3 regions of the Massilia phyllosphaerae genome follow, and region 1 is predicted to be linked to each of the others. Evidence: predicted binding sites of a transcription regulator. Region 1 holds the regulator's gene; each other region holds the start of a gene.
What was found. Region 1 encodes sigma-54, which starts transcription at its own class of promoters, with help from an activator protein. Its sites were predicted from a motif close to TGGCANGNAANCTGCTTT; they were not measured.

Region 1 (3,329 bases):
CGCCGATGGTGGCGCCGGTCAGGCCGAGGTACCAGCCCAGCCGCCCCGGCGCGTGCGACAGGAAATGGCTGCCGCCGACATCGGGGAACATGCCGATGTTTACTTCGGGCATCGCCATTTTCGTGCGCTCGGTCACGATGCGCAGCGCGCACTCCGGGCCGCCCTGGGAAATGCCCATGCCGCCGCCCATCACCACGCCGTCCATCAGCGCAATATACGGTTTCGGATAGAAATGAATCAGGTGATTCAGCGCGTATTCTTCGGTGAAGAAATCCTCGAGCAGCGCGCTGCCGCCCTGCGGCGGAAGCTGCCCGACCTGGTGAAAGAAGCGGATGTCGCCGCCGGCGCACAGGGCTTTTTCGCTGCTGCTGCGGATGAGCACCGCCGCCACGGCAGGTTCGTCGCGCCAGGCCAGCAGCGCGTCGGTCAATGCCCGCACCATGTCGAGCGACAGCGAATTCAGGGCTTTCGGCCGGTTCAGGGTAATGATGCCGGTGCCATTGGCGATCCGGGTCTCCACGGTGTCACTCATGTTATTTTTTATGGATTTTAAAATAACATTGTAACGTGCAGAGCGCGCCAAGAAGCAAAAAGGGCGCCCCATGCGCCCTTAGTCTACGGTGCTTCAGCCGGCAGTCTATGCCGTGGCCGGAGCCTCGTCTCCTCCTTCTTCAGTCAGGCGCTTGAGCGCGGTGTGACTGTGATTTTGCAGCATCTGTTTGTATTTGACGACCTGGCGGTCGAGGCGGTCCATCAACATGTCGATCGCGGCATACAGGTCATGCGCGGCGCTCGTGATATGGAGGATCTTGCCGGCAACACGCAGGTTGATCTCGGCCTTCTGGCGTTTGTCTTTCTGGGTAAGATTGTCGATGCAGAGGATGACGTGGGAGTCGATCACTTGATCGAAATGGCGGGTAATGCGTTCCAGCTTGTTCTGCACGTATTCACGGATGGCCGGGGTGACATCGAGATGATGACCACTGATGGTGAGATTCATACACACTCCTCCTGAAAATGCGCGGCTGTCCGAACGCTGATAAAAAGTGCGCGCAGCGGACAGCTGCTGTTACAGAGATTTGCGGAGGCTGACGGGCGGGATTTTTAACGCTTCGCGATACTTTGCGACCGTACGGCGCGCAATGACCATTCCCTGTTCCCCCAGCATTTCCGCGATCTTGCTATCGGATAATGGATTCTTGGGGTCTTCGGCTCCTGTGAGTTGCACGATGAGCGCACGAATCGCCGTCGAGGAGGCTTCGCCCCCTGCTTCGGTCGCCACGTGGCTCCCAAAAAAGTACTTCAGCTCGAACATGCCGTGCGGTGTCAGCATGTATTTCTGCGTTGTTACGCGAGAGATTGTGCTCTCGTGTAGACCTAGTGTATCAGCTATCTCGCGTAAAACAAGGGGCCGCATGGCAACCGCGCCGTGCGAGAAGAAGTTGCGCTGGCGGTCGACGATGGCCTGGGCCACGCGCAGGATGGTGTCGAAACGCTGGCGCATGTTCTTGATGAGCCACTTCGCTTCCTGCAGTTGCGCGCCCAGCTGGGTCTCCGATTTGCCCTGCTTGAGCGCCTGCGCGTACAGGGTGTTGACGCGCAGGCGCGGCATCACTTCGGGGTTCAGCTGCACGCTCCAGCCGTCCTTGGCGCGGCGCACGATCACGTCCGGCACCACATAGTCCGACACGTCGGAAGCGAAGGCCGCGCCCGGGTGCGGATTGCACTGGCGGATGACGGCCTGGGCTTCGCGCAAGTCTTCGTCGTCGCAGTCGAGCGCTTTTTTCAGCTTGTTGAATTCGCGCTGCGCGAACCAGGTGAGATACTTTTCGACGATGGTCAGCGCCATGCGCCGCGTGACCAGCGGCACGCCCGGCATGCGGCGGATCTGCAGCGCCAGGCACTCGGCCGCGCTGCGCGCCCCCACGCCCGGCGGGTCCATGCTCTGCACCATCGCCAGCGCGGTGCGCAGCTCGTCGAATTCGATTTCCAGCTCTTCCGGCAGGCGCGCGTAGATGTCGTCCAGCGCTTCTTCGAGGTAGCCGTTGTCGTCGAGCGCGTCGACCACCAGCTCGACCAGCGCACAGTCGCGCGCCGCGCTGCAGGTCATGCGCACCTGTTCCATCAAGTGTTCGCGCAGGGTGACCGGGCTGGCTTCCAGCTGCGGGCGGCCATCTTCGTCGTCGCCGCCGCTGCCGCGGCCGGGCTCGCCCCAGTCGCCGCCATCGCCGTCGCCGCCGCCCCCGTCTTCTGCGCCGCCTTCCGGCGCGTCGCCTTCGCTGCCGCTGCCGCTGCCGCTGCCGTTGCCCTCTTCCCCATTCGCGGTCTGGCCTGGCGCCGGAGCCTCGCCCGGCGTGGCGGCATTGTGGTTGATGGCGCCGTCGGCCAGCAGGCGTACCGAACGGTCGAGCGGATCGTCGAGCCGCTCGAGCAGCGGGTTATCGCTCAGGACCTGCTCGATCTCCTGGTGCAGTTCGAGGGTGGACAGCTGCAGCAGCCGGATCGACTGCTGCAGCTGCGGGGTCAGTGCAAGGTGCTGTGATGTCTTGAGTTGCAGCGTCTGTTTCATGACTACATCCGGAAATGTTCACCCAGGTAGACGCGGCGGACCGATTCATTGGCGATGATATCGTCGGGGCGTCCGGATGCGAGCACCGCGCCCTGGTTGATGATGTAAGCGCGGTCGCAGATACCGAGCGTCTCGCGCACGTTGTGGTCCGTGATCAGGACGCCGATGCCGCGCTCCTTCAGGAAGCGCACGATGCGCTGGATCTCGATCACCGCGATCGGATCGACGCCGGCGAACGGTTCGTCGAGCAGCACGAAGCGCGGGTTGGTCGCCAGCGCGCGCGCGATCTCGACGCGGCGCCGCTCGCCGCCCGACAGCGACAGCGCCGGGTTCTCGCGCAGCTTCTCGATCTGCAGTTCGGCCAGCAGTTCGTTCAGGCGCTCGGTGATGCGCGCCTTGGACAAGGCCTTGCCGTTCTCGCGCTGCAGTTCCAGCACGGCGCGGATGTTTTCCTCGACCGTCAGCTTGCGGAACACCGAGGCTTCCTGCGGCAGGTAGGACAGGCCGAGCAAGGCGCGGCGGTGGATCGGCAGGCCGGTGACGTCGTTGCCGTTGATGTCGATGCTGCCGGCGTCCGAGGGCACCAGGCCGACGATCATGTAGAACGAGGTGGTCTTGCCGGCGCCGTTCGGCCCCAGCAGGCCGACCACTTCGCCGCAGGCGACCTGCAGCGAGACGTCGCGGACCACCAGGCGCTTGCCGTAGCTTTTCTGGAGGCCCTTGGCGGTAAGGGTGCTGCTGCCGGCCTGGATGGCGGTGG
Region 2 (3,329 bases), on a different contig from region 1:
TGCGGCGGTGAGCATACTTACTTCGGAATCGACCCCTCCACCCCCTGCACGTAGAAATTCATCCCGTGCACATCCTTGTCCGCCATCTGCGCCCCGGCCGCGACCCGCACCGCGCCCGACTGGTCCTTGATCGGCCCCTGGAAGGGCTTGAGCTTGCCGGCGACGATGTCGGCCTTCTTCTGCTCGAACAGCTTGGCGACGTCGGCCGGAATCGCGGCGTTCAGCGGCGACATCCTGACCATGCCCTCGTTCAAACCGCCGCGCACCTCGCCGGTCTTCCAGGTGCCGGCCATGACGGCCTGCGCGGTCTTGGTATAGAAATCGCCCCAGTAGTTGGTGCTGGCGGTCAGGTGGGCCTTGGGCGCGAAGCGCGCCATGTCGGAATCCCATCCGAAGGCGAACTTGCCCTTTTCCTGGGCCACCTGCAGCGTGGCCGGCGAGTCGGTGTTCTGGGTCAGCACGTCGGCGCCCTGGGCGATCAGGGTCTCGGCGGCCTGGCGCTCCTTGGCCGGGTCGTACCAGCTGTTGATCCACACGACCTTGGTCTTGATCTTCGGGTTCACGCTCTGCGCGCCCAGCGTATAGGCGTTGATGTTGCGCAGCACTTCCGGCACCGCGAACGAGCCGACGAAGCCGATCGTGCCGCTCTTGCTCATCTTGGCGGCGATCACGCCCTGCAGGTAGGTGCCTTCGTACTGGCGCGATTCGTACACACCCATGTTCTTGGACGTCTTGAAGCCGGTGGCGTGCTCGAAGATCACGCTGGGGAAGGCCTTGGCGACCTTCTCGGTCGGGTTCATGAAGCCGAACGAGGTGGTGAAGATCAGCTTGTTGCCGTCGGCGGCCAGCTTGCGGATCACGCGTTCGGCGTCCGCGCCTTCCGGCACGTTCTCGACGTAGGTCGTCTTGACCTTCCCGGCCATCGACTTTTCCAGCGCCAGGCGGCCCTGCTCGTGGGCATAGGTCCAGCCGGCGTCGCCGACCGGGCCGACGTAGACGAAGGCGACCTTCAGCGGGTCGGCCGCGTGCGCGGGCAGGCCGGCGGTGACGGACAAGGCGGCGACGGCGGCCAGGGCGAACAGCGTGCGACGATTCATGGTGTTCCTCTTTCAGGTTGAAGGTACGTAATCGGGATGCGGATGCTCGGAAGCGGCTCAGAAGTGGTATTCGGCGCGCACCATGGGCGTCCTGGCGGTGGCGCCGGGCACGGTCTTCGACGGGTTGCCGAACTTGTTCTTCCAGTACTGGTATTCGATGCCCAGCTTGAAGGTGTTCTTGGCCGCGCCGACCGCAGGGCTCAGGTCGACCATCAGCTGCATGTCGACGTTGATCTCGACCGCGGTCGGGCCGCCGAATTCGTTCCGGCCCTTGGTGCCGATGTAGTTGGCATAGCCTTCGAAGGAGAGCGGGATGCCGAAGTCGAAGGGGATGCCCCAGGCCGCGCTCAGCATGGCGTGGGTGTCGTAGGTGTAGCGCGAGGTCGAGGTCTGGGTGAAGCCGTTGAAGGGCGCATTGCTCTCGTGCAGGGCGTACAGGCCGACGTCGAGGAAGCCCGGCACGTCGAACATCAGGGTCGGACCGAGCACCAGCATGCGCTTCTTGGAGTTGTAGCCGGCGTCGGTCTTGCTGTTGACGTCGAAGCCGAAGGTCGCGCCGACGCCGCGCACCGGACCGAAGGCCAGGTTGGCGCCGGTCACCTTGCCCAGGTCGACGGTGTTGCGGTACACCGCATACGCCTCGTGCGCGCCGCTGTCCGCGCCCACCGCCGACGGGTCGTTCTCGTCCGACAGCAGGAAGTCGACGCTGAAGAAATTCTTGCCGTATTTGTAGCCGCTGACGTGGCTGAAGTTGACGACGTGCTTGCTGATGTCGTCGCTGTTGTAGGGCTCGGCGAACTTGGTGCCGTAGCGGTAGCTGAGCGAGGTGTCGCTCCAGTCGGCGGCGTGGGCGGCGACGGCGCCGGTGGCGAGCAGGGCGGCCAGGGCGGTGCGGGCAAACGGGTGAGGCTTCATGCAGGTCCCTTTCAGATTGGTGTAATAGATATAGGTATGGCGAGACACGAAACACGGCGGCATTCGATCGCATGCAATCCGGGTGCGGGTTGCATGCAATCTTCAGCTTGTCTGGTTAGCAAATAGCGGGCCAGACCGCGGAGCCCGTACCGCGCAGCGTGCCTGCACTCTGGCGGCTTGCGCCGCATCGCCTCTTGCCTTGATGCGGCGCACCACCAACGCCCGCCGCATGCCCTGCATTCGTCGCCATGCGCGCTGTCGTGGTGCAAGTGCATCCAATCGAACGGCGGGTTGTATCCAATCTGTCCAGGGACATAGCGCGTCTCAGCAACCGGCCAGGGCTTCGGCCAGGTTGACCTTGCGTTCCGGCGCAGCCAGCTGCAAGCGCGCTTCGATCTCGAGCAGGTGGTGTTCGATCAGCGCCACCGCCTGCTCGGCCTTGCCTTGTTCGATCAGCGCCAGCAGGTCGCCATGCTCGTCGTTGCCGCACATCGGCGCGCCCGGTGTTTCATACAAGGCGATGATCAGCGAGCAGCGCGACACCAGTTCCCCCATGAAGCGCTGCAGCACCGCGTTGCCCGACAGTTCCGCCAGCAACAGGTGGAATTCGCCGCCCAGGCGGATCCAGCCGGCGCGGTCGCCGCTGTGGCGCGCCTGCTCTTCCGCTTCCAGCGCGGCGCGGATCGCGCGCAGCGAGGCCGGGGTGGCGTTGCTGACCACCAGCGGCACGATCTCGCGTTCCAGCGCGCGGCGCGCGGCGAACACGTCGCGCGCTTCCCTAGGAGAGGGCGAGGCCACCACGGCGCCGCGGTTGGGCCGCAATTCGATGATGTGGTCGTGCGCGAGGCGCTGCAGGGCCTTGCGCACCGTGGTGCGGCTGACCTGGTACAGCTCGCAGAAATCGGCTTCGCCCAGGCGGGTACCGGGCGGCAGGCGGTGGCTCATCACGGCGCTGACCACGGCGCGGTAGATGCGCAGGTCGATGGCGGTGATGCCGCGCTTGGCCGGTGTGGCTGCTGAAGCGGCCGCCGATGTGGATGCCGATGTGGCTGCAGACTTGGATGCGGGCGCGGCCGGCTGGCGTCCGCCTTGTGGGCGTGGCGCAGCGGTGTGTCGTGTCATGTCGATCTCCGGGTGTCGCGGCAGGGGTTCCGCCGCGTGTCCGGTGGATGTAGCAGGAATCGTGCTCAGCTTTGACAAAGGGGAAAAGAGTGTCTGTGCGCAATATTGGCGCGTGGATGCCCGTTCCTGGTGATCTTGTCGACTCGGGCTGGTGCGTTTTGTATACAAGATTCCGTACAGCGTGGATGCAAATCA
Region 3 (3,329 bases), on a different contig from region 1:
TCACGGTGCGCGACACGAAGGTCATGCCCGAGCCGTAGCGCACTTCACGGGTGCCGCTGAAGGTGCAGGTGCCGCCTTCGTTGGCGCACTGGGTCCAGCCCGTCGTTACCGGCGGCGTCGCGGCAGCGCCGTTGGATGCGTAGGCGCCGATGTCGTTGACGTTGGCGCGGGCCTCGCCCGAGGCCACGTGCTGGTATTGCGCGATCGGGGCCAGCACGAAGCCGGTCGGTGCGGTACCGGGGGCCGAGGCGGCATTGATCATCGGCGAACCGGCGGCTGGATGCAGGTCGTAGGTGGCGCGGTTGACGAAGGCTGGCGTGGCGGCGCTGTAGTTGGTCCTGAGGGTCGCGTTACCCTGGCTGGTCACGCTGCCGGCACCCGCAAATACGTTGTTCTGAATCAGGGCAGGGGTGCCGACACCGGAACCGATCATCACGAAGGTGCCCGAACCGGCATCGTTCAGGAAGGTATTGTTGACCACGTACAGGTCCTTGCCCGGGTTGCTCGCGCCTTCCTCGCCATAGGCCAGGATGTTCGGGTTGCTGTTGGCGGCCGGCTGCTCGATCACGTTGCCGATGACGTACGAGGTGCCGGCGTTGGGCAGGTCGACTTCGTAGCTCGGGCTGCCCGCTGCGGTGCTGCTGGTCTGGCCCGGCGCGGTGCTGGAGAAGCGGTTGTTGTAGATCGCGTTGACCTGGGCGCGCGACTTCAGGTTGTGGCCGACGTTGGCGTCGTGCGAATAGCTGTAGCGGAAGGTGAGGCTGCGGACGTTGCCGATATACAGGTTGTGGCTATAGCCGTCGCCGAAACCGTTGTGGCCGAATTCGCTGTACTCGATCAGGATATCGCTGGCGGTATTGGCGCCGCTCAGGATGCCGTTTTCGTTATCGTGCAGGAAGCTCTGGCGCAGCGTAAAACCGGTGCCTTCCAGGCGCAGTGCGGCGCCGTTCTGGTCCGGCACGCGGGCACCGTACATTTCCACGTTGTCGATGGTGATGTTGTTGCCGCCGACCACCCAGATCGCCTTGCCCATGGCATTGGCGCCGTTGGCATCGATCATCGGACGGCCATTGACGCCGCGGATGATCAGGTTATTGCGGGAAATGCCACAGACATCGCCCTTGTAAATATTGTTGCCGCTGATTTCGATGGTGTCGCCATCGCGAGCGGCATTGAAGGCCGCGCAAGGGGCGGAATACTGTTTGCCGGGACCGACCGACAGGGTCGCGGCGGATGCGCCGGTTGCCGCCAGCAGCGAGACCACCAGGGCAGGGGCCAGGCGGGCGGCGATGGAGCCGGTATTGCGCTGTTGCATGTCGTTTCCTCGTAAATGAAAATTCTTTTGAGCAGTTATTCCTGCTGGAAAGAATAGAGCTTACGAGATTTGAGAAATGCGGTTTGTAAGTATTTGTAACCAGAAATTAGGTAATGAATAACTATAAAATTCTTGCAATTGAGTTGATATACAGGCAACGTCAAGCAAATTGTTCCGTGAATATCAAGCAAACTAAAATTTTTTCCTACAGAAACTATTAGAGAAAGCAAGAATGGTTTTTATAGCGCACCAGCAAGGTGCGCAATGATAACTGCCTTGAAATTCCTTCTATATAAGGTAATTTAAATTTTTCAGCGAAACTTTATTCGTTGTTGTTTGTAGGTATCGGCTGGTGTTGATGAATAGAGAATACATATTACTAATGACCGTAAAAACTAATATAAATATTCTATTTTTATAAAAATATACCTAAAGTTTTTGTTGATTTTATACCGATAGAGACGTCGAGATTCTTTACAAGGAAAATTTGGAATGCGCTAAAGAGAAAAATAAGTTATTGATAAAGAACAGATTTCTTTGCTGGAATGAAAATTGCTTATGTTCTTGACATTATTTATAATTTTTCATCTGGGAGAAGTATGTGAAAAAAATATTCATTTCATTGATGTTACTTGCTGCATCCTTTGCGGTAGCAGGTACTGCATCTGCAATCGTTCTTACCGGTTCTACGTACAGCGTCTATCTTGAAGGCGAAACCAGCGGCAATGCCTCGCTCCCGGTCAGCGTCTTCGACAATACGCCGGCGACATTTACGCGCGCTGGCCTGGTGGTAACGACGAGCGAATCCGATACCATGCTGAGCAGTGGGGACAATCGGATCAGCCTCAACCTAAGTGCAGACGGCGACCTGTTTCCCGTCTTTAATGAAGGTGCCTATCTCGGCGTCGGCACCTTTGGCGACGTGATCGATCTGGTTTCTGCAGTCACCTTGTACGACGTGCGCGTGACCCTGCGCGACCTGCTCGGCAAGGTGCTGTTCGTTTCGGACAACCTGACCGACATCGACCCGACCATCCAGACCCAGCCTTGGGACGGCAGCCTGCCGACGCCCGCGACCAGCTTGTTTATCAGCGAAATCGGTGGGCAGGGCCTCTCCAACATCACCTTCGATTTCTATGTGCGACGTGAGGCCCACAGCGATGTGCCGGAACCGGGCAGCATGCTGCTGTGCGGCGCCGGCCTGCTGGCGGCTTGCTCTGTGCGCCGCCGCCGTCAATCCCGGATGTGATCCAGCGGCCGGAGACGTACGCCCCGGCTGCCAGCCTTGCTTGTGCCTGCGGCCGTCGGATGACGGCCGCATTGCTGTCCGCCACACCATCTCCTCATGTTCAACATCGTGCCGCAGCCCCAAATACAACAGAATTCGGTACGAATGTATAAAAATTACAAATCCGTATAAAATTTGATTTGAAGCATTATTAATTGTCCATCTCGACCTCCTGAATGCAAGCTCTTACCAAGAGGCCATCGGCTTCCTTCCTGTTCCTGGCTTATCTGGCCGCCGTCGCCGTCGGGACGTTTGCCATGGTCCTCGCCAAGGCTTATCAATCGGGTTTTTCCGGCGCAGATGAACCTTCCCACTTCCTCAACGGCTATTTCATCGCGCAGTACCTGAGTACTCACCTGGGCGCCAATCCGATGGCGGCCGCGGCCGATTTCTATGTCCACTATCCGAAGATTTCGATAGGCCATTGGCCGCCCGCCTATTACGGTTTCCTGGGACTGCTGTTCATGGTGCTGCCGCCGACGATGCCGGTGGTCTTCGCGCTGAATGTGTTGCTGGCCGCGCTGCCGGCGGTCGGCATCGCCGCCGCGCTGGCCCTGCTGGCCGATCGCCGCGCCGCCATCGTCGGCGTGCTGGTGTATGCCCTGACGCCGCTGGTGCTCGAGGGCCATGCGATGTTCATGGTCGACCAGCCGCTGGCCGCCTGCCTGGTGGCCGCCACCGCCTTGTGGATCGCCTATGCGGCGGCCCCAGGCTGGGGCAAGGCGA

Region 2: U1H99_RS05340 (outer envelope protein) is a predicted target of sigma-54. The motif match lies at 2,128-2,145, and genes of this name have one in related genera.
Region 3: U1H99_RS13765 (PEP-CTERM sorting domain-containing protein) is a predicted target of sigma-54. The motif match lies at 1,857-1,874, and genes of this name have one in related genera.

The regions. Positions count from the first base shown of each region.
Region 1 covers NZ_JAXSQX010000008.1:237,566-240,894, forward strand. The annotation lists gene U1H99_RS26180 (enoyl-CoA hydratase/isomerase family protein) at 1-532, opposite strand, end outside; gene hpf (ribosome hibernation-promoting factor, HPF/YfiA family) at 638-1,000, opposite strand; gene U1H99_RS26190 (RNA polymerase factor sigma-54) at 1,070-2,569, opposite strand; gene lptB (LPS export ABC transporter ATP-binding protein) at 2,572-3,329, opposite strand, start outside.
Region 2 covers NZ_JAXSQX010000001.1:1,202,978-1,206,306, forward strand. The annotation lists gene U1H99_RS05335 (BMP family ABC transporter substrate-binding protein) at 18-1,097, opposite strand; gene U1H99_RS05340 (outer envelope protein) at 1,155-2,012, opposite strand; gene U1H99_RS05345 (GntR family transcriptional regulator) at 2,337-3,134, opposite strand.
Region 3 covers NZ_JAXSQX010000003.1:263,775-267,103, reverse strand. The annotation lists gene U1H99_RS13770 (right-handed parallel beta-helix repeat-containing protein) at 1-1,315, opposite strand, end outside; gene U1H99_RS13765 (PEP-CTERM sorting domain-containing protein) at 1,917-2,564, shown strand; gene U1H99_RS13760 (ArnT family glycosyltransferase) at 2,780-3,329, shown strand, end outside.